DNA from 3 places in the Janthinobacterium sp. BCJ23 genome. Region 2 is predicted to be linked to each of the others. Evidence: predicted binding sites of a transcription regulator. Region 2 holds the regulator's gene; each other region holds the start of a gene.
The links. The regulator FNR, encoded in region 2, switches genes on or off when oxygen is low (the NO sensors DNR and NnrR bind a similar motif). The targets are predictions, from matches to a motif close to TTGATNNNNATCAA.
Positions count from the first base shown of each region.

Region 1: a site for FNR is predicted at 5,372-5,385, ahead of AC54AG_RS26715 (IPT/TIG domain-containing protein). Genes of this name have one in related genera too.
Region 3: a site for FNR is predicted at 5,006-5,019, ahead of AC54AG_RS23015 (universal stress protein). Genes of this name have one in related genera too.

Region 1 is NZ_JCAQAW010000012.1:54,040-60,874, reverse strand. Features, by position in the region: gene def (peptide deformylase) at 1-1, shown strand, start outside; gene fmt (methionyl-tRNA formyltransferase) at 230-1,186, shown strand; gene AC54AG_RS26725 (LysR family transcriptional regulator) at 1,201-2,103, shown strand; gene AC54AG_RS26720 (tautomerase family protein) at 2,104-2,514, opposite strand; gene AC54AG_RS26715 (IPT/TIG domain-containing protein) at 2,673-5,150, opposite strand; gene metH (methionine synthase) at 5,801-6,835, shown strand, end outside.
Region 2 is NZ_JCAQAW010000005.1:372,609-381,808, forward strand. Features, by position in the region: gene AC54AG_RS18635 (response regulator) at 1-2,424, opposite strand, end outside; gene fnr (fumarate/nitrate reduction transcriptional regulator Fnr) at 2,664-3,422, shown strand; gene AC54AG_RS18645 (FixH family protein) at 3,426-3,950, opposite strand; gene ccoG (cytochrome c oxidase accessory protein CcoG) at 4,005-5,387, opposite strand; gene ccoP (cytochrome-c oxidase, cbb3-type subunit III) at 5,392-6,312, opposite strand; gene AC54AG_RS18660 (cbb3-type cytochrome oxidase subunit 3) at 6,305-6,508, opposite strand; gene ccoO (cytochrome-c oxidase, cbb3-type subunit II) at 6,510-7,124, opposite strand; gene ccoN (cytochrome-c oxidase, cbb3-type subunit I) at 7,140-8,567, opposite strand; gene ccoS (cbb3-type cytochrome oxidase assembly protein CcoS) at 8,789-8,965, opposite strand; gene AC54AG_RS18680 (heavy metal translocating P-type ATPase) at 8,968-9,200, opposite strand, start outside.
Region 3 is NZ_JCAQAW010000008.1:288,496-295,330, forward strand. Features, by position in the region: gene trpE (anthranilate synthase component I) at 1-846, opposite strand, end outside; gene AC54AG_RS22990 (phosphoglycolate phosphatase) at 1,116-1,820, opposite strand; gene rpe (ribulose-phosphate 3-epimerase) at 1,820-2,494, opposite strand; gene apaG (Co2+/Mg2+ efflux facilitator ApaG/CorD) at 2,659-3,033, shown strand; gene AC54AG_RS23005 (hypothetical protein) at 3,059-3,205, opposite strand; gene mltA (murein transglycosylase A) at 3,255-4,481, shown strand; gene AC54AG_RS23015 (universal stress protein) at 4,514-4,951, opposite strand; gene AC54AG_RS23020 (MFS transporter) at 5,089-6,390, opposite strand; gene AC54AG_RS23025 (enoyl-CoA hydratase) at 6,467-6,835, shown strand, end outside.

The sequences.
Region 1 (6,835 bases), on a different contig from region 2:
AAAACACCTGACCAAACCTACTGCGCGTCGCGACTTGCGGCCTGCGATGCTCACTGTGCTCAAGCACAGTTCCGCTTCTCAGCCACAATTCGCTTCCGCTCGCTACGGTTTTGTAAGGTGTTCAAGGAGTTTTTGCAGTACAGCTGATAAACTAAGCAACAGTAGTCGTTACACCACGCCAGCCTGGCGCCTTCGGCGCGGGCCTGCGCACCTCACGTCAAGGAACCATATGAAAGTGATCTTCGCAGGCACGCCTGAATTCGCCGCCACGGCCCTGAAAGACTTGCACGAAGCGGGATTCGAGATTCCGCTGGTGCTGACCCAGCCCGACCGCCCCGCCGGACGCGGCATGCAATTGCACGCCTCGGCCGTCAAACAGTATGCCCAGCAGCACGGCATCGAGGTGCTGCAACCGTTGTCCCTGCGCATGGACAGCAAGGACCCGCAGCGCGCCGCCGAAGCGAAAGCGGCCCACGAGCGCCTGCTGGCCACCGACTACGACGTGATGGTGGTGGCGGCCTACGGCTTGATCTTGCCGCGCAGCACCCTCGACATCAAACCCTGCATCAATATCCACGGTTCCTTGCTGCCGCGCTGGCGCGGTGCCGCACCGATTCACCGCGCCATCGAAGCGGGCGACGATGAAACGGGCGTGACCATCATGCAGATGGAAGAAGGCCTCGATACGGGCCCCATGCTGGCCATCGAGCGCACGCCCATCGAGGCGGGCGACTCCACCGCCACCTTGCACGACAAGCTGGCCACCCTGGGCGGCAAGATGATCGTCGAAACCCTGCGCAAGATGCAGCAGCAGCCGCTCGAAGCCGTGCCGCAGCCGGAAGCGGGCGTCACCTATGCGGCGAAAATCGCCAAGGAAGAAGCGGCACTCGACTTCAGCCTGCCGGCGCTGGAACTGGGCCTGAAAATCCGCGCCTTCAATCCGTTTCCCGGCGCCTGCGGCCAGGTCGATGGCGTCACCATCAAGATCTGGGCCGCCGAGGTAATCGAGGCGGACAGCAAGGAAGCGCCTGGCCAGGTGCTGGCGGCCGACGCCCAGCACGGCATCGTTGTGGCTTGCGGCAATGGCTCCTTGCGCCTGACGGAACTGCAAAAGCCGGGCGGCAAGCGCCTGCCTGCGGCCGAGTTCATCAAGGGCTTCCCCCTCGAAGGCAAGCGCTTCGTTTAAACCGGCACGTGCCCATGGACCAGCTGACCGCCCTGCGCGCCCTGCGCCGCGTCGTGGAACTGGGCAGCTTCACGGCCGCCGGCGCCGCGCTGGGCATTTCCCACTCCATCGTCTCGCGCCAGGTGCGCCAGCTGGAAAGCCAGCTGGGCGCCCAGTTGCTCAACCGCACCACGCGCCGCTTCGCCCTGACGGCCGCCGGCCAGGAATACTACCTGGCCAGCCGCGATATCCTCGACGCCCTTGACGCGGCCGACCGCGCCGTCGCCATGCACCAGGCGCAACCGTCCGGCAGCTTGCGCATCAATGCGCCGATGGCTTTCGGCACCCTGGAACTGGCCGCCTGGCTGCCCGATTTCAGCCGCCAATATCCGCACATCCACATCGATCTCGTCTGCAATGACCGTATCGTCGACCTGATCGACGATGGCTTCGATGTGGCGCTGCGGCTGGCGCGCGGCTTGCCCGACTCCACCCTGGTGGCGCGCCAGCTGGCCAGCAGCCGCACGGTGGCCGTCGCCTCGCCCGCCTACCTGGCCCGCCATGGCCATCCGGCCACGCCGCAAGACCTGGTCCAGCACAATTGCCTGATGTACACCTCTGGCGAGAAGCCGGCGGAGTGGTCGTTCACCGATGGTGACGGCGCCGCGCACAAGGTGGCCGTACGCGGCAGCCTGCAAGCCAATACGAGCGTGGCCCTGCGTGAAGCGGCCGTGGGCGGCATGGGAATTGCCGCCGCGGCCGGCTTCATCGTGCGCGATGCGCTGCGCAGCGGCCAGCTGGTGGAAGTCTTGCCCGGCTACACCTTGCGTCCACGCACCTTGTACGCGCTGTATCCGCACAGCCGACAGCTGTCGCCGAAGGTCAGGGCCTTCATCGATTTCGCCGTGCAACACTATCAAAATCGCCGCTGGGATTGATCAGGCCTGCTGCTGCAGCGCCTTGCGCACGGCGCGGAATTGCTGCGTCAAGCCGCCGTAGCCCCAGGCCGCCTGGCGCGCATCGTGCACATGGATGTAGCTGACGTCGTGCAAGGCGCCGAGATACTCGTGCATGGCGGCAAACACGGCGGCGATATACGCGGCCTTTTCCGCCGCCGTATTCGTTTCATCGCTGATCAGGATATCGAGGAAAAAGCTGGCCTTGCCCTGCGCCTGCAACGAGGGCCCGCCGACAAACCAGTGCGCCGCGTCAAGATGGCTGATCGCCACCGACGTCAGCTCGGGCGCCTTGTGCAGCAGCTGCGCCGTCAATTGGCTCAGGGTGGCGGCGATGGCGGCCGACTGACGCGCATCGGGTGGCGTGGATAAACGCAGGTTCAGGATGGGCATGGGATGCTCCGCAAGTGGATGAAGCCCCATTCTAGGCAGGCGGGAGATAAAACGGCAGCCCCCGCCAGGCACAGGATCTGTGCAGTTTATGCACCAATGCCTGCGCGCATAAAAAAGGGCTTGCCGCGGCAAGCCCTTGTTGCATCGACCGCCCTTGCTTAGCGGCGCTGCACCTTCATCAGGCGTGCGCCCACGGACGACGACAGGCTGACCTCGAAGCGGCCACCGGCCGGCAAGGCGCTGACGTCGACGCTGGCTTTGCCACCGGTCAAGTCACTGGCGACCACCGTCTTGCGGCCATCGGCGGCCACGTGCAGCACGGCGGCGTACGGTTCCGCCTCGGCATTCCAGACCAGCGCCAGCTTGCCGCCGCTTTGTACCGCATCGAACGTGGCATCGTTGGCGGCGACCTTGCTGCGGCGCGCCGGGCGCTCCAGCTTGGCCAAAGCCTTGCCATTTGCCAGCACTTGCACGTCGCTGATGTCGCCCGGGTTGGCGAAGCTGACGCGGAAATGGCTCATGGCGTTGCCGCCATGGTCGGCCACGGAGACGGCATCGAAGGGCAAGTCGATAGTCTGTCCCAACGCCGTCAGCACGCGCAAGGTATAAGCATGGCCGCTGCCGCTGGCCGCTGCGCCGATGCGCACCGACGAGGCAACGGCGGGACGCAGCCCCACGCCAGATGGCGTGATACGGCCGGAAATCGTCAGATAGCCATTCTCGGCCACGGACATGCTGGCGGCCACCACATTGCTGCCAGTAACCTGCGTGCTGCGCTTCTCCAGGAATTGCTGTACGCGCACATAGCTGTAGTCGGAGAACCAGGCGCCGCTGCAATAGCTCATCACGTCTTTCATCGGCGTGCTGCCATAGACTGCCTTGCTCAACTGGCCAATGCTGCCCGCATAGCTGCTGTTGTACAGCGGTTGCGGACCCAGATCGCCATTCGCATACGGGTAGTCGGCAGCGGCGCCGGACGGACCGCCACAGGCAACGTGCTGCAACGAGTGGTTGTGACCCAGCTCATGCACCAGCGTAGTCAGCCATTCAGGCCATTGATTGCCGAATGGATCGACGGAGGCAATGCTGTTGAACCGGGCGTCCAGGCCGATGGCCGACGTGAAGTCGTTGCCGCTGCTGCGCTGGTTGATGTAGGCCAGGCCGGCGGCGCGCGTGGAGGACATTTTCGGCACGAAACCATAATAATAGGCGCCGCGGTCTTCCAGTGCGCGCTGGTTTTCCAGCTTGCCCAGGGTATCGCTCCACCAGCTGTCGGCCGTGCTGCTGCCAGGCATACTCAGCGCCGCGCGCGTGGTGATGCTGATATTTTCCGCCGCATACGGATACACGCGCAGCAGCGCGGCACGGATCACCTCGGCGTCAGGCAGTTGCGCCACGCCATCATCGGTGCTCAACGGTACCAGCACCAGACGGATCCTGGCCAGGCTGGCCACCACGGGCGCCGCTTCCTGACTCACTTGCACGCCGTCATTGCCCACGGCCGTCACGCGCACGCGCACGCCAGGCAGAACCCAGCCGGACGGCAGGATGGCGCTGAAATTGCCGTTGAAACTGTAATCGCTTTTCGACGTCGGCAAGACCGACGGGCCGCTCATGGTGATGCTGCCCAGGTTGCTGCCATTGGCAGCCGTCGCATTCAAGGTCACGGCCGGGCTGGCCTGGCCTGTTTGCGTGGCCAGCACGGACACGCGCACAGCGGCCGGCTTGCCACGCGTCAGGCGCAAGGCTGCATCGCTGGCATTCAAATTCAGTACCTGCGCGAAATCAATGCTGCCCAGGGTAAAGGCCGACACCGTGCCCGCATTCACGGCGATGCGCGAAGCGGCCGACAGCATCACGCTGCCCGTTGCCGACGCTGGCGCGGACAGCACCAGCTGGCTGGCACTGGCGCTGACGATGGCGGCTGGCGTACTGCCCACTGTGGCCGAGCTGACCTGGTCGAGATTGCTGCCCTGCAGCGTCACCGACAAGGTCGCGCCGTTGACGGCCGACGCGATCGACGTCACTGCCACGTTTGCCAAGACCGTATACGTGTCGCTGCTGGCCACATCGTTGTAGGGACCGCGCACCGTCAGCGCGCCTGTCGCCGCACCGGCAGGCACCACCACCGTCACGCTGCCGGCCGTCTGGCTTTGCGGCGTTGCCGCCGCGCCATTGCCGAACTGCACCGCCGTCACGGCGCCCATGCCGCCGCCCGTGATCGTCACGCTGGAACCGACGCCGCCCGTTGCCGGTGCGACACTGCTCACGCTCAGCGGCAGGTACACGTTCACGTTATAGCTCGTGGTCGCCGTGCCGCTGGCGCTGACCAGGCTCAAGGCGCCCGTGACGGGCACGCCCGGCATGGCCAGGGTTACGCTGCTGTCGCTGCTGGCGCTGGCGGCAACGTTCACGCCGCCCACCTGAAAAGCCGTCACGCGGCTCAGATTCGTGCCCGTCACCACCAGGCTGCCACCCACGGCGACATTCGCCGCCGAGACGGCCGTCACGGCAGGAACCAGCACTGGCGTACCCGAGGTGGTCGCCACCACCGTGTCACCACCGCCACCGCCGCCTCCGCCGCAAGCGGACAGGCCCAGCACGACAAACAATGCTACAAGCAGATGGTTTTTCATGGCTGGCAACCATGTTGATGCAGCGCGATGCCGGGGAGGACACGGGAGAAATGTGACATATTGGTGACTTTTGGTGAGAATGTAATTTCGAAGAACCCATATTATGGGTTAATTCGATTCCCAAGGACAACTATTAATGCTTTTGATTCAATTGGTTTTGATAATAGTTAAAGTATCGACTTGGAAAGATTTATTCTAAGAATTATTCGCTTCACTCTGTCTTGTCTTAAATCAAAATTATTTTCCTTTGCAGCTATTGCCATTCAATTCATTAAAAAGATTCTGACAGTGCGCAAATAATGTGGAAATTTTTCCACAGCCTAGACGCCGTGCCTTCCTGCCAAGTTTGGCGGAAGAATTAACGTTTTGAGTAAGATTTTCAGGAATGTAATTTTCAGAAGCAGGCGCGGCGCAAGCTGATGTGTTGCAATGTGTTGCAACCTGGCCTGCTGTGGGGCGAACAGCCGCTTTTGCTTAAAACCAAAGCAGCCTGATGCCGTATAATTTTAGACCCGGTGAAATCAGGCGATTGCCACCTTCTGCCTGCCCTACCCGGCCGGCACACTCCGTCAGCTGATCCTGCTGGCCCGCAACCGCCTCGTACAGTCTTGTCGCCGCGCCGCCGCCCGTTTGCCTATTGAAAGCATGAAATGAACGATACCGTGATCCCCGCCATGTCCCCGACCGAAGCCACCTTGCGCGCCATCCTGGCGCAGCGGATCATGATCCTCGACGGCGCCATGGGCACGATCATCCAGCAATACAAGCTCGACGAAGAAGCGTACCGTGGCGGTCCCGCCGGCCGCTTCATCGATTTCGCCGCGCCGGCCGACAGTGGCGCGCGCGAACTGTTCGTCAAGGGCAACAATGAACTGCTGACCCTGACGCAGCCGCACATCATCCAGGAAATCCACGAGCGCTACCTGGCAGCCGGCGCCGACCTGATCGAAACGAATACCTTCGGCGCCACGACGATCGCGCAAGACGATTACCACATGGCCCACCTGGCCTATGAAATGAACGTCCAGGCGGCCAAGCTGGCGCGTGCCGCCTGCGACAAATATTCCACGCCGGACAAGCCGCGCTTTGTCGCTGGCGCCCTCGGGCCCACGCCAAAGACGGCGTCGATCTCGCCCGACGTGAACGACCCAGCTGCGCGCAACGTCACCTTCGACCAATTGGTGGCCGCCTACCTGCAGCAGACGCAGGGCCTGGTGGAAGGCGGCGCCGACGTGCTGCTGGTGGAAACCATTTTCGATACCTTGAACTGCAAGGCGGCCCTGTTCGCCATCGACCTGTTCTACGAGCAAAACCCGACTGTCGTGCGCCTGCCTTTGATGATTTCGGGCACCGTCACGGACGCCTCGGGCCGCATTTTGTCGGGCCAGACCGTGCCCGCCTTCTGGAATTCCGTGCGCCACGCGAAACCGCTGACCATCGGCCTGAACTGCGCGCTGGGCGCCGCCCTGATGCGCCCATACGCGGAAGAGCTGGCCAAGATCGCCGACACCTTTGTGTGCATCTACCCGAACGCGGGCTTGCCCAACCCCATGAGCGACACGGGCTTCGACGAGTTGCCAGCCGACACGTCCGCCCTGCTGCGTGAATTTGCCGACGCGGGCTTCCTGAACATGGCGGGCGGCTGCTGCGGCACCACGCCCGAGCACATCGCCGCCATCGGCCAA
Region 2 (9,200 bases):
CTGCAAGCCGTCGCCCACCACGTCGAGGGTGGCGCCCATGTGTTCGAGGATGCCGCGCGCCACGGCCTGGTTCAAATGATTGTCTTCCACCAGCAGGAAATGCACGCCGGCCAGTTCCGTGCCCAGTGGCTGGTGCAGGATGCGCTGCTCGCCGCCGTCGTTCTTGGTGATCAGTGCCTGGTGCAGGGCATCGAACAGGCTCGATCCCGTGATCGGTTTCATCAGCACGACGTCGGCCTCGGCCGCGCTGGAAATTTCCTCGAGGTGGTTGCGGGCGAAGGCGTTGACCATCACCACGATGGGCTGGCGCTGGCCGCTGGCCGCCTGGCGGATGGCCTTGGCCGTGGCCAGGCCGTCCATGACGGGCATGTGCCAGTCGGCCAGCACCACGTCGTACGGTTGCTGCTGCGCCAGGCGTTCGCGGTACAGTTCGATGGCGGCAAAGCCGGAATCGACTTCGTCGGCCAGCCAGCCCCACGCCTCGATCAGCTTGACGATCAGTTCGCGCGTGGTGCGGTTATCGTCGGCCACCAGCAGGCGCAGCTGGCCCAGTGCCGGCGTGCGCCGCGTTTCGGCCGGCTGCGCCAGCATCTCGAACGGCACGCTGAACCAGAAGCGGCTGCCCTTGCCTTCGCTGCTGGCGACGGCGATGTCGCCGCCCATCATGTGGATCAGCTGCTTGCTGATGGCCAGGCCCAGGCCCGTGCCGCCGAAGCGGCGCGTGATGCTCTGGTCGCCCTGCGAAAACGCGGCAAACAGCTGCTGTTGCTGCAGTTCCGTCATGCCGATGCCCGTGTCGCGCACTTCGAAGCGCAGCCAGGCGCGGCCGCTCTCGCTCCTGCTCTCGGCCAGGCTGACGGCCACCACCACTTCGCCGTTCTCCGTGAACTTGATGGCGTTGCCGGCCAGGTTGACGAGGATTTGCTGCAGGCGCTGGGCGTCGCCCACGAGGCGCCGCGGCACGTCGGGCTCGACGGCGATGGCCAGTTCCAGCTCCTTTTCGCCCGCATTCATCGTCATCGTCGTGGCCAGGGTATTCATGACTTCGTCGAGGTCGAATTCGACGGGCGACAGTTCCATGCGCCTCGCCTCGATCTTCGAATAGTCGAGCACGTCGTTGAGGATGCCCAGCAGCGACTGGCCCGCCACGCGCACCATGGTCAGATACTTGCGCTGTTCCGTATCGAGCTTGGTATTGCCCAGCAAATACACCATGCCCAGCACGGCATTGAGGGGCGTGCGGATTTCATGGCTCATGTTGGCCACGAAATCGCTCTTCGCGCGGTTGGCGGCCTCGGCCCGGTCGCGTTCCTGCTCCAGTTCCGCCGCGCGCGATTCGAGTTCCTGCTGCAGGCGGTCGCGCTCGCTCATCAGGCCGTTGAACGCCTCCGTCAGTTCGCCGATCTCGTCGCGCTGCTGCACCGGCACGGGGGTGAAACGGCTGCCGCTGGTACGCAGGGCCAGCAGGGTGTCGCGCAGGCGCACCAGCGGCGACAGCAGGCGCACGGTGACCCAGCCCAGAACAAATGCGGCCAGTAGCGAAGCGAGGATGCTCCACAGCACCAGCCGGTACAGCACGCCATCGAACGGTTCGAAGGCGTCCGCGACGGGCAGCGAGGTAGCCAGCAGCCAGTTCACCGATTTCAAACGCTTGAAGCTGTTGACGGCCGTGATGCCGCGGCTGTTGGTGCTGACCATGCTGCCTTCGCCATCTTCCTTCAGCAGCTGGGTGGTCGTCAGGTTGGCGCTCGGCTGGCGCGGCTGCAGCAAACGGCTGGTATCGGGGTGCAGCACGTAGCGCGGCACGGCGCCGCGCGTGAGGATGAAGTAATAGCCGCTCTTGCCGATCTTTTCCGAGCGCAGACGCCCCAGCAGGTTGTCCTTGTACAGGCGCAGCACGCCGATCACCACGCCGGCCACCTGGCCATCGGCGGCCAGCACGGGCGCCACCATCTGCACGATGGGCATGCCGCTCGACTTGCCGAGCATCGGCTCGGTGATCATGGGCTGGCGCGTGCGCAGCACGGTCTGGAAATACTCGCGCTCGGCAACGTTGATGCCGGCGCGCCCCGCCACTTCCGGCATGTCGGCCACGACGGCGCCATGTGCATCGAGCACCAGCACGTCGTCGAACAGCACCAGCATCGAGCGGCGCGAATAGTATTCGCGCAATTGGGCCGGCTGGGCCATCAGTTCCGGCGGCTGCTGCCTGGCCGTCAGGGTGACGATCTGCAGCAGCATGCCCAGCTTGTCGTCGAGCTCGGCAGCGGTGCGGCTGATCAGGGACGACTGCTGGCTCAGCAGTACTCGCGTGAAGTCGTCGCGCATATGCTGCACCTGGATCATGGTGACCAGCGCGATCATGGCGATCGAGGTCAGGCTGGTGGCCAGCGCGACTTTTGCTTTGATGCCGAGAGGCTTCATGATTTCCTTTTCAGTACCGGGCGGCACAGGCGGCAGATAATGCTGTTAGGAATTTTCCTATCAATACATCAAGTTGGCAAGCGGCGCCGCGCAAATGGCCCTCCCCGCATGGGCTTTTGACGATGTTGCCATATAATTAAAGTCGGAACGTCGTTTATTCGCCGAAATTGCCGTGAAATTGGCACACGGCAACCCTGTATGCAGTAAACTTGTTGTTGCATTTTCTAAAAGGTACCGACATGACTGAAGCGCTACTCACTCCAACCTTGCCCACAGTGACCGTGGAAGCGTTGCGTGCGCGATGCTCGACCTGCAGCATGCATCAATTGTGCCTGCCGATGGGCCTCGATATGGGCGACATGGACAGGCTGGACCAGATCATCGGCCGCCGCCGCAAGATCGTGCGCGGCGCCTCGCTGTTCCGCATCGGCGACTCGTTCCAGAACCTGTACGCGATCCGCCTGGGACACTTCAAGACGTACCAGATCAATCCGGGCGGCGAAGAGCAGGTGACGGGTTTCCAGATGGCCGGCGAACTGCTGGGCATGGACGCCATCAGCGCCGACCGCCACCACTGTAATGCGGTGGCGCTGGAAGACAGCGAAGTGTGTGAAATCCCGTTTTCCAGCCTGGAACAATTGCTGGGCAATATGCCGACCCTGCTGCGGCATTTCCACCGCATGATGAGCCAGGAAATCACGCGCGAGCAAAGCGTGATGCTGTTGCTGGGCAATATGCAGGCGACGCAGCGTTTTGCCGCCTTCATCGTCAACCTGGCGTCGCGCTATGAGGCGCGCGGCTATTCGAGCAGCAAATTCCAGCTGCGCATGTCGCGCGAGGAAATCGGCAACTACCTGGGCCTGACCATCGAGAGCGTCAGCCGTTTATTGTCGAAATTCAAGAAGGAAGGCTGGCTGCGCGTCTCGAACCGCGAGATCGAGATCCTGCAGCCTGCCAAGCTGAAAGCCATTACAGCCGGTACCGACGTCTGCAAGTAAGGCTTATAGCTCTTCATCCGCATGCAGCGCGATGCTGCGCTGCACGGGCCAGGTCCAGATGCCGGACAGGCGCCACTCGCGCTTGTCGTTTTCCACCAGCACCTGCCAGCGGCTGCGCTCGAGCATCGGCAGCGCGACCGAGAAATTGCCGGCCGCATCGGGCTGCACCAGCAGCTTGATATCCTTTTCCGGCAAAGTCGCATGCGCCAGGTGCAGCTGCAACGGCCCCTGATAGGCCTTGCCGAAGCTGTGCACGGAACCGGTCAGGCGCGCTGACGCCACGTCGTACGCCAGGCTCGTATCCATGGCCAGGTCGCTGGCGATCGTGTCGCGCTTCAAATCCTGGTTGATCGCCTTGCCCTGCTTGTAATAATCGCCCACCACCAGCGCGTCGGGCTGCGTAAACGCGATATAGCCCATGAAGCTGCCGACGACCACGGACAGGCCGGGACCGATCATCAGCAGCCATGGCCAGCGATGCTTGTACCACGGTGCAACGGGAGGCTGCAGTTTCAGACTGTCGGACATGGTATTTCTCCTGTGTAAACGGCCAGCCCCCATGCGGGGACCGGCCTTCCTGCATTAACGCGGCACGATGAAGACCGCGCTTTCACGCACATGCAGCGACGGGTCGTCCAGCGATTGCAATTCGATCGCAATCTTGTTCGAGCCCTTCTCGCCCACGCCGTGCGGCACGCGCAGGCGGATCGGCCAGCCCAGCGTTTCCGTCGGCTGCAAGGTCACTTCTTCGCGCGTCAGCAAGGTCAGGCCCGGCAAGCCGGAAGCGCTGATCTTGAAATGCTGGCTTTGCTCGGACGTGTTCATGATCTGCAGGCGGTAGACGTTTTCGATCATGCCGTCTTCCACTTCGCGTCCCATCGAACCGCGGTCGCGGATCACGTCCATTTTCAGGGGCGTGCGCAGGGCCAGCGAGGTACATACGGCGATGATGATCAGGGCCAGGATGGAAGTGTAGATCAAGACGCGCGGGCGCATGGCGCGCTGGCGTATCTGCTTCGAATTGAAGTTGTTTTCCATCGCATGGTCGGTGCTGTAGCGTATCAGGCCACGCGGCCGCTCGACCTTGTCCATCACGCTGTTGCAGGCATCGACGCAGGCGGCGCAGCCGATGCATTCATACTGCAGGCCGTTGCGGATATCGATGCCGGTCGGACACACCTGCACGCACAGGGTGCAGTCGATGCAATCGCCCAGCTTGTCGTTGTGGCCGGCCTTCTTGCTCATGGCGCCGCGTGGTTCGCCGCGCTTGGCATCGTAGGTGATGATCAGGGTGTCCTGGTCGAACATGGCGCTCTGGAAGCGCGCATAGGGACACATGTATTTGCACACCTGCTCGCGCAGCCAGCCCGCGTTGCCGTAGGTTGCCAGGCTGTAGAACAAGACCCAGAACCATTCCCAGGGACCGAAATTCAGGGTGGTCACCTCGCGCGCCAGTTCCTTGATCGGCGTGAAGTAGCCGACAAAGGTAAAGCCCGTCCACAGGGCGATGGCGCCCCACACCAGGTGCTTGGCCGTCTTCTTGAACGCCTTGCGCACGGACGGGCCTTGCTTGTCGAGGGCCATGCGCGCGCTGCGCGTGCCCTCGATGCGGCGTTCGACCCACAGGAAAATTTCCGTGTATACCGTTTGCGGGCAAGAGAACCCGCACCACACCCGCCCGGCAATGGCCGTGACGAGGAACAACAAATACGCACAGATGATCAGCAGGGCCGCTAGATAGATGAAATCCTGGGGCCACAGCACGACGCCGAAAATGTAGAACTTGCGCGTGGTCAAGTCGAACAGCAGGGCTTGCCTGCCATTCCAGGTCAACCACGGCAAGCCGTAGAACGCGAGCTGGGTAAGCCATACGCATACCCATCGCCAGGTAGCGTAGCGTCCTTTGGCCTCGCGAGGGTAGATCTGCTCGCGGGCCGCATACATCTTGATGACTTGAGGTTCCATTACATCATTTCACGGGCGTCTGAGGATTCGACAGGCTCCAGACATACGCCGACAGCACGTGCACCTTGGATTCGCCGAGGAAATCGCTGAAGGCCGGCATGGTGTTGCTGCGTCCCTTGCGTACGGTTTCCATGATGGTATCGGCGCTGCCGCCGTACAGCCAGACCTTGTCCGTCAGGTTCGGCGCGCCCAGCATCTGGTTGCCCTTCGCATCGGCGCCATGACAGGCCATGCAGGCGCCAAACTTGGCCTTGCCCAGCACGGACTTGACGGGATCCGAGGTCGAACCCGACAGGCTCAGCACATAATGGGCCACGTTCTCGACATCCTTTTCGGAGCCGAGGGCGGCGCCCATCGGAGGCATCTGCCCATTGCGGCCGTGCAGGATGGTGGTCTTGATGATGTCGGGTTCGCCGCCATACAGCCAGTCCTTGTCCGTCAGGTTGGGGAAGCCCTTGTTGCCGCGCGCATCCGAACCGTGGCATTGCGCGCAGTAGGTCAGGAACAGGCGCTGGCCGATGGCTTGCGCCTGCGGGTCGGCGGCCACCGTCTTCAAGTCCTGGCTCAGGTACTTGTTGAACAGGGGACCGTAGTCGGCTTCCGCCTTCTTCAGCTCTTCCTCGTACTGGCCCGTCGATTTCCAGCCCAGGCTGCCGGCATAGTTGCCCAGGCCCGGATACAGGAACAGGTAGGCCAGCGCGAAGACGATGGTGATGTAGAACAGCCACATCCACCAGCGCGGCATCGGCGTATTGAGTTCCTTCAAGTCCTCGTCCCAGACGTGGCCCGTGGTGCCGTCGGCAGGGGCGCCGGCGACCACTTTCACTTTCGACTGCGAGTACAGCAGCACGCCGCAGCCGATGATGCCCAGCAGGGACAGCACGATGATGTAGATATTCCAGAAGCCATTGGTAAAGTCAGCCATGGTTATGCTCCTTCGCCAGGTTCATCTCGGCCTCGGCCGGATAGTCGAGCGCGTCGTCGGCGAACGGCAGGCGTGCCGCCGCGTCGAAGTCGCTGTTGCTGCGGCTGAACGTCCACCACAGGATGCCCACGAACGTCGTAAAGGAAACCACCGTCATGACGCTGCTGGCGCTGTCAAACAGGTTTTCGATTGCCATGCTAATTCCTTGTTTTGATTAATGTACCGAGGCCTTGCAGATAGGCGACCAGGGCGTCTTCTTCCGTCTTGTCCTGCAGCTGCGCGGGGCCGGCGGCGATTTCTTCCTCGCTGTACGGCTGGCCCAGGCGTTTCAGGGCGCGCATCTTCGGCACGATCTCGTCAGGCACCAGCTTGGTCTTCGCCAGCCAGGGGTAGGACGGCATGTTCGACTCGGGCACCACGTCGCGCGGGTTGTTCAAGTGCGTGCGGTGCCATTCGTCGCTGTAGCGGGCGCCCACGCGGGCCAGATCGGGCCCCGTGCGCTTGGAACCCCACTGGAACGGACGGTCATAGACGAACTCGCCGGCGACCGAATAGTGGCCATAGCGTTCCGTTTCCGCGCGCAGCGGACGCACCATCTGCGAGTGGCAGTTGTAGCAGCCTTCGCGCACGTAAATGTCGCGGCCCGCCAGGCGCAGCGGCGAATACGGCTTCAGGCCGGCGACCGGTTCCGTCGTGCTCTTCTGGAAGAACAGGGGGACGATCTCGACGGCGCCGCCGATGCTGATCACCACCGTGACCAGGGCGATCAGCAGCCAGGGGTTTTTCTCAATCCATGCATGTGAAAATTTCATTTGCTTTCGCTCCTATCAGGCGTGCGCCGCGTTCAGTTCCGGAATGCGGGCGACGGGGAGTTTGCTGCCGCGCAGGGTCATCCAGGTGTTGTAGCCCATGATGCACATACCCGACAGGTACAGCAGGCCACCGGCCACGCGCACCACGTAGTACGGATACGTCGCTTTCACGCTCTCGACAAAGGTGTAGGTCAGGGTGCCGTCCGGATTGACCGCGCGCCACATCAGGCCCTGCATCACGCCGGCGATCCACATGGCGGCGATGTACAGCACGATGCCGATGGTGGCCACCCAGAAGTGCACGTCGACCAGGCGCGTGCTGTGCATCTGCGTGCGGCCAGCCAGGCGCGGCAGCAGGTAGTAGATCGAACCCATGGTGATGAAGCCCACCCAGCCCAGAGCGCCCGCATGCACGTGGGCAACGGTCCAGTCGGTGTAGTGCGACAGCGAGTTGATGGTCTTGATCGACATCATCGGACCTTCGAAGGTGGCGATGCCGTAGAACGACAGCGAGACGATCATGAATTTCAGGATCGGGTCGGTGCGCAGCTTGTGCCAGGCGCCCGACAGGGTCATGATGCCGTTGATCATGCCGCCCCAGCTTGGCGCCAGCAGGACCAGCGAGAAGACCATGCCGATCGATTGCGTCCAGTCAGGCAATGCCGTGTAGTGCAGGTGATGCGGGCCCGCCCACATGTAGGTGAAGATCAGTGCCCAGAAGTGGACGATCGATAGACGGTACGAGTACACGGGGCGCTCGGCCTGCTTCGGGATGAAGTAGTAGACCATGCCCAGATAGCCGGCGGTCAGGATGAAACCCACCGCGTTATGGCCGTACCACCACTGGATCATGGCGTCCTGCACGCCCGCATAGGCGGAATACGATTTCGTGAACGAGGCTGGCATGACGGCGCCATTGACCACGTGCAAAATCGTCACGGCCAGGATGTAGGCACCGAAGAACCAGTTGGCCACGTAGATGTGCTTGACCTTGCGCTTGATCAGCGTGCCGAAGAACACGATGGCGTAGGCGATCCAGACGACGGCGATGAGGATGGCGATAGGCCATTCCAGTTCCGCGTATTCCTTGCCGCGCGTCATGCCCATGGGCAGGGTAACGACGGCGCACAGGATCACGGCTTGCCAGCCCCAGAAGGTGAAGGCGGCCAGTTTGTCGGAAAACAGGCGCACCTGGCAGGTGCGTTGTACAACGTAGTACGAAGTAGCGAACAGGCCGCAGATGCCGAAGGCGAAAATCACCGCATTCGTGTGCAGCGGACGCAGGCGTCCGTATGTCAGCCATGGTATGTCGAGGTTCAGGGCAGGCCAGGCCAGCTGAGCGGCGATGATAACGCCAACCAGCATGCCGATGATGCCCCATACCACAGTAGCGACCGCGAATTGCTTCACGATCTTGTAGTTATAGTTCAGCGATTGATCCACAAAGACTCTCCCTGGAATTACTATTTATGATGGTGGCCAGAGAGTAAGTGTTTGACCGTGAAAAAACTTTGATGTGGATCAAAATTCCCCGGATGAAATAAGCGTAGCGAACTGGCATCGAAATAAAGCGGTATTTCGGTCAAATTCCGCTCAAAAAAGCCATACAAGATCCCTGCAATCCGGGCGGATTGGGGGCAGACGCGCCGGCCGGGCTGGTGCGGTCAGGGATGCGGTTCGCCGGGCGCCGGCTGGGGCGGCGTGTCGTCGTCCTGCAGCACGCGCAGGCCAGGTCCGACGAGGTCGTCGAACTGGCCGCCGTCCGAGGCCGTGAAATACACCCACAGGGCGATGAAGACGACCACGACGCTCAAGGGGATGAGGAGATACAGTGCTTCCATGTTCAGGCTTTCCGCAGGCGCAGGGCGTTGGCGATGACGACGGCCGAGCTGGCAGCCATGCCGACGCCGGACAGCCAGGGGTTCAAGAAACCCAGCGCGGCGGCCGGGATGGCCGTCAGATTGTACAGGGTAGCCCAACCCAGGTTTTCGCGGATGATGCGCATGCTGCGCGCGGCCGTCTTCGCCGTGTCGAGCACGGACACCAGTTGGCTCGACAGCAGCACCGTGTCCGCAT
Region 3 (6,835 bases), on a different contig from region 2:
CTGCATGTCGCCGAAATTATAGAAGTACATATACGGCGACGGGTTGAGCGAACGCAAGGCGCGGTACAAAGTCAGTGGCGAATCGACATACGGCTTGCGGATGCGCTGGCCGATCTGCACCTGCATCAGGTCGCCCGCCATCACGTATTCATGCGCCTTGGCGACGGCCTTCAGGTAGTCTTCCTTGGAAAAGTCGCGGATGGTTTCCGTGCGCACGGAAGCGCTGGTGACGGGCGCATCGACACCGCGGCGCAGCATCATGCGCAAATCTTTCAGGCGCTGCTGCGCTTTCGAAAACGATTCGGGCTGCGTGGTGTCGGCGTAAACGATCAGGTAGAGCTTGCCGGACAGGTTGTCGATGACGGCCAGTTCTTCCGTCACCATCAGCTGGATGTCGGGCAGCTTCAAGTCATCTTTCGGCGCGCCGCCAGCCAGTTTTTTCTCGATGTGGCGCACGGTGTCGTAGCCGAAGTAGCCGGCCAGGCCGCCGCAGAAGCGCGGCATGCCGGGGCGCAGGGCCACCTTGAAGCGCGACTGGTACTGTTCGATGAAGTCGAGCGGATTGCCTTCGTGCTCTTCGATCACGACGCCGTTCTTGACGATCTCGGTGCGCTTGCCATGGCTGCGCAACACGGTCGTGGCGGGCAAGCCGATGAAGGAATAGCGGCCGAAGCGTTCGCCGCCGACGACGGATTCGAGCAGGAAGGTGTTCTTGCCGCCTTGTTGGGACTGTGCCAGTTTCAGGTACAGGGTGAGCGGGGTTTCCAGGTCGGCGAACGCTTCTGCGATCAGGGGGATGCGGTTGTAGCCTTGCTGGGACAGCGATTTGAATTCGAGTTCGGTCATGTTTCTCTCCATGCCGTCAGGGTATGCGTGTGCATGGTGCACAAACCCTGCGGTGGGTTATCAAAAAACTTGCCAGGGCACGCAACAGGCGCAATATGCGCAAACTATACGGGTGCAGCCGGCAGCAATCGTAACGGCTCGGCCCTTAAGCCTGCCAGGATTGCCAGCGTCGCCAAAGCCAGGCCTCAATCGAGCCGGTTTGGGTGACATTGTGTTTTTTGATGAGAAACGTGTTCACGATATGGTGGTGGGTTTGGTCAGTATGCCGGTTAGTTTTGCATGCTAATAAAACGGGCTGCTTCGAGCAGTGTCTTTACTATACCATCGGAATCGGTATCGTGTATAGAGTGTCCGTGATTGTAGCCATACGGTACCGTCAGTACGGGACAAGCCGCAGCCCTGGCCGCTTGCGCGTCGTTCGAGGAGTCGCCGATGGCCACCACTTTTGATGGCGCCAGGTCGAAGTCCGCGCACACTTGCAGCAGCGGCAGCGGGTCCGGTTTCTTCCTCGGCAGCGAATCGCCGCCGTAGACGATCTCGAAATACTGGTCGAGGTTTTTCAGTTTCAGCAGGGGCAGGGCGAAGGCAATCGGCTTGTTGGTGACGCATGCCAGGCGCAGGCCTGCCGCCTTCATCGCCGCCAGCCCCGCTTCCACATCCGGGTACAGGGTGCTGAACTGGCCGTTGATGGCCAGGTAATGGCGCTGGTAGCCGTCCATCGCCTGCTCGAAACGCTGTTCCACGCCGGCCGCATCGAAGTCGAGCGCCAGCACCGTGCGGATCAGGTTTTCCGAGCCCTTGCCGACCATCAGCTGGATGGCGTCGGCGCTGATGGGTGCCAGGTCCAGCTCGGCGCGCATGCCGTTGATGGCGACATGAAAATCGGGCACGGTGTCGAGCATCGTGCCATCGAGGTCGATGATGGCGGCGCGCACGCCGGCCAGTACGTGGTCTTTCACCGTGCACGCTTGCATCAGGCGCCCTTGACGGCTGCCAGCTCGGCGCGCATGGCGTCGATGACGGCTTTGTAGTCTGGCTTGCCGAAGATGGCCGAGCCGGCGACAAAGGTGTCGGCGCCGGCAGCGGCGGCAGCGGCGATGTTGTCGATCTTGATGCCGCCATCGACTTCCAGCATGATGTCACGGCCCGATTCGTCGATCATGCGGCGCGCTTCGGCGATTTTCTTCAGCGCCTGCGGGATGAAGGACTGGCCGCCGAAGCCTGGATTGACGGACATGATCAGGATGATGTCGATCTTGTCCATCACGTGTTCCAGGTAGTGCAGCGGCGTGCCGGGGTTGAATACCAGGCCCGATTTGCAGCCATTGTCGCGGATCAGCTGCAAGGAGCGGTCGACGTGATCCGACGCTTCCGGGTGAAAGGTGATGATGTTCGCGCCAGCCTTGGCGAAATCCGGGATAATGCGATCGACAGGCTTGACCATCAGGTGCACGTCGATGGGCACTTGCACGTGCGGGCGGATCGCTTCGCACACCAGCGGGCCGATGGTCAGGTTCGGCACATAATGGTTATCCATCACGTCGAAGTGGATGATGTCGGCGCCGGCGGTAACGACGTTGCGCACTTCCTCGCCCAGGCGGGCAAAGTCGGCGGACAGGATGCTGGGAGCGATACGGAATGTAGTCATGGTGGAGTAGCCAAAGGATAGAAAATGCGAAGATGCGCTATTTTACGCTTGACGCCGCTGCCATGCCTCATTGAAGCACGATGAAACACAGAATACGCGGCGCGCCGTGGCCAATGCGGCACACGCGCCGCCATAATGACTGCAATGTCTGAATAGGAATGACGATGGCGACTTATGAATTTACGGTAACGGTCAAGACGCAATACCTGCCCGAGCAATCGGCACCGGACCAGGGGCGGCACGTGTTCAGCTACACGATCCGCGTCGTCAACACGGGCACGGCTGGCGCGCAACTGATTTCGCGCCACTGGGTCATCACGGATGCGAACAACAAGGTGGAAGAGGTGCGTGGCCTGGGCGCCGTCGGCCACCAGCCGCTGCTGCAGCCGGGCGAACAGTTCGAATACACGAGCGGCACCATGCTGGGCACGCCGCAAGGTTCGATGCACGGCGAGTATTTCTGCGTGGCCGAAGATGGCCATCAGTTTGAAGCGCCGATTCCCGAGTTCGTGCTGTCGGTGCCACGCACCCTGCATTGACGCAACGCCGGGGGGCTTGCGCCCCTTACTTCAGTTTTTCGGTGCTGTCCTGTTCTTCGCCGAGCTGCTTGCGCGCCGGCGGTGCGGGTTTTTTACCCGAATACATGGTCCACCAGACTATAAATGCCAGCAAGAAGAACGCCACCAGCGCCTCTATCATCAAGATCCACATACGCACCCCTATGTTATTTACCCGCAGCTTAGTATTTACCCGCCGTCTGTTGACACGCGGTAGTCTACCCGTTTCAGTCGGCGCCGTCGCGCTTGCGCTGTCCGCCTGTACCACGCCGCCCGCGCCACCCGCTGCCAGCGGCAAGGCGCCGCCCATCGCGCCGACCGTCGTCAGGCCGGTTCCGGCCAAGCCGGCCGACGCCAAGGACGCCGCGGATGTGGCGGCGCCCACCTTCGTGCCCGCCAAGTTTGCCGCCTTGCCTGGCTGGGCCCGTGACGACATGCGCGCCGCCTGGCCCGCTTTCATGGCATCGTGCGGCGTGCTGGTCAAACGTCCGGACTGGAAGGAATCGTGCACCATCGCGCGCCAGGTGAATGCCGACAGCGACAAGGCCATCCGCCTGTTCTTCGAGACGTTCTTTGTGCCGAATCAAGTCATCACCGCCGATGGCGCCAGTACCGGCTTGGTGACCGGCTACTACGAGCCGCTGCTGCACGGGGCGCGCAAGCGGGGCGGCCCATACCAGACACCGCTGTACAAGGTGCCCGACGACCTCGTCTCGGTGGATTTGTCCGGCGTGTATCCGGAATTGAAGAACATGCGCTTGCGGGGCAAGCTGGTCGGCAAGAAAGTGATACCGTATGCGACCCGCGCCGACATCGAGCGCGCCACGTCCGTCACGGGCAAGGAATTGCTGTGGGTGGATGATGAAGTCGAGGCCTTCTTCCTGCAGGTGCAGGGCTCCGGCCGCGTGCAGCTGACCGATACGCAGGAAACCGTGCGCGTGGCGTACGCGGACCAGAATGGCCATCCGTACAAATCGATTGGCCGCTACCTGGTCGACAAGGGCGAGCTGACCTTGAGCCAGGCCTCCGCGCAGGGCATCAAGGCGTGGATCGCCGGCCATCCCACGCGCAAGGATGAATTGTTCAACGCCAATCCCAGCTATGTCTTCTTCAAGGAAGAGCGCTTGCCCGATCCGAAAGTGGGGCCGAAGGGGGCGCTGGGCGTGCCGCTGACGCCGCAGCGCTCGGTGGCCATCGATTCACGCTTCTTGCCGCTGGGCGCGCCCGTGTTCCTGTCCACCACGCAAGCCAATAGCGAGATTCCCATGCAGCGGCTGGTGATGGCGCAGGATACGGGCGGCGCCATTCGCGGGCCGATCCGTGTCGATTATTTCTTTGGCTTTGGCGCGGAAGCGGCCGAGAATGCGGGCCGCATGAAGCAGAGCGGCGCCGTGTGGGTGTTGTTGCCGAAGCAGGCGCCGGCGCGCTAGGGAAAGCGTCGCCGGGCAGTTCGTGGTGTGGCTTAGCGCAAGACCATCACTGGCAAGTGGGTGTGGGCCAGCACTTTTTGCGTTTCGCTGCCCACGAACAGCTTGTTCAAACCCTTGCGGCCGTGCGAAGCCATCAGGATGATGTCGCAATGGTAGGTTTGCGCCGCATTGACGATTTCATCGTGCGGGCTCGGCGACACGGCGACCACGCCTTCGAAAGGCACGCCGGCGGCGCCTGCCGCTGCGCCGATCTTGTCGATGGCGCGTTGCGACGCTTCCTGCATCTGCTGTTCATACAGGCTGGCGTCGAGCACGATGCCGCCGTCGGCCATGGGCGAGAACGGGAATGGTTGCACCACGCTGATGGCGATCAGCTTGGCCTTGTTCAGTTGGGCGAAGGCGAGGGCGGTCTCGGCGGCTTTGTCGGACAGCGGCGAGCCGTCGGTGGGAAATAAGATGGTGTTAAACATAGCGTGCTCCTCAAGTGATGTAAGACAGCTTATGGATTTACATCAATTAAAACCTTGATATAAATCAAACCTCACAGGCTTTGGCGTGAATAGTGTCGCCAAGGCAATCTTTTGCCAGTGTATTCCCGTTCACCGCTTCAGGTGCGCACGCTACGCAGCGGCGTGCCCCACACCATGACCACCGTCAACACGATGCTGCCGGCCGCGATGCAGGCCAGGCCATTGCGCACGCCAAAGTGTTCCGCTACCCAGCCGGCGGCCAGCGCGCCCAGCGGCGCCGTGGCCACCGTCAGGAAGCGCATGGTCGACGTCATGCGGCCCAGCATGGGGTCGGGCGTGACTTTTTGGCGCAAGCCCAGGTAGGGAATAAAGAACAGCATCACGCCGCAATCGAAAAAGAACATCAAGATGGCATAGGCCACGGCGCTGGCGGCCGCGCTGCTGAACAGCGCGGCGGGTATCGTGGGCGTCAGCGCAAAACAGAGCGAGGTCGATGCCAGGCCGATCAGGATGGTGCGGCCGGCGCCATAGCGCTTCGTCAAGGGCTTGACGATGAAGGCGCTGAGCAGGACGCCGGCGCCGCCGAGCATCTGCGTCATGCCCAGCACGCCCGGGCTCATGCCCAGGTCGCGTGTGGCGAACAGCACCGTCAAGGCCATGCTGGCGTAAAACAGGAAGTGCCAGATGCCGGCGCCCCAGGCCAGCGCGCGCAGCAGTGGCTCGCGCCAGACGAACAGCAAGCCGTCGGCGATGTCGCGCAAGGCGTGCTTGTCGGATGGCGCTGGCCGCGGATCGCGCACGCTCATGGCGCGCAGATTGCAAACGGAAATCAGATAGCCGCACGCCGTGCACAGGATGGCGACGGGTGCGGACAGCACTTGCACCAGCACGCCGGCCAGGCCGGGACCGATCAGGCGCGAAGCCGATTCGGTGGCGGCAAATTTCGACTGCGCATCGATCAAGCCATCGCGGCCCACGAGGAAAGTCAGAAACACCTGTTCGGCGCCACCACCGACGACGAAGCCCGTGCCGATGATGAAGCCCACTATATATAACCATGGCATCGACAGCACGCCGCACCAGTAAGCCACGGCCACGCTGGCCAGGGCCAGGCCCGACATGCTTTCGCTGAACAGCATGATCGGGTGCTTGCTGCGCCGGTCCAGCAGCACGCCGACGGGCAAGCCGAACAGGGCGAACGGCAGCGCCTGCAGCGCAACCAGCACGCCCATCTGTTCCGGCGTCGCATGCAGCAAGAGCACCGCGCACAGGGGCAGGGCCAGCGAGGTGATCTGGGCGCCGAAGCAATTGAGGCCGTTGCTGAACCACAGGCGGCGGAAATTGACGCTGCCGGCGCTGCCGTCGCCGCGCAGGTAGCTGGCGCAGTACTGGAAGAGGGAGGAGAAAATATGCTGCTCGATAAAAAAGATCGGGCTCACAATAATAGCAGCGCACCTGCCGCGCCGCTGCCTTTAGCCGCTACAATCGTTGCACCGTTCATCGAGAGGAGACACCATGCAATACGAAGACCTGATCATCGATATCCAGGACAAAGTGGCGGTCATCCGCCTGAACCGACCCAAGGCCCTGAATGCCTTGAACGACAACATGATGAATGAGCTGGGCGACGCCTTGCTGAAGTTCGACGCCGACGAGAGTATCGGCTGCATCGTGCTCACGGGCAGCGAAAAAGCATTTGCCGCCGGCGCCGACATCGCGGCCATGGCCGACTATACCTATCCCGATACCTATACCCAGGGCTACATCAGCCGCAACTGGGAGCATATCTTGCGCGTGCGCAAACCGGTGGTGGGCGCCGTGGCCGGCTATGCGCTCGGTGGCGGCTGCGAACTGGCCATGATGTGCGATTTCCTGATCGCCGCC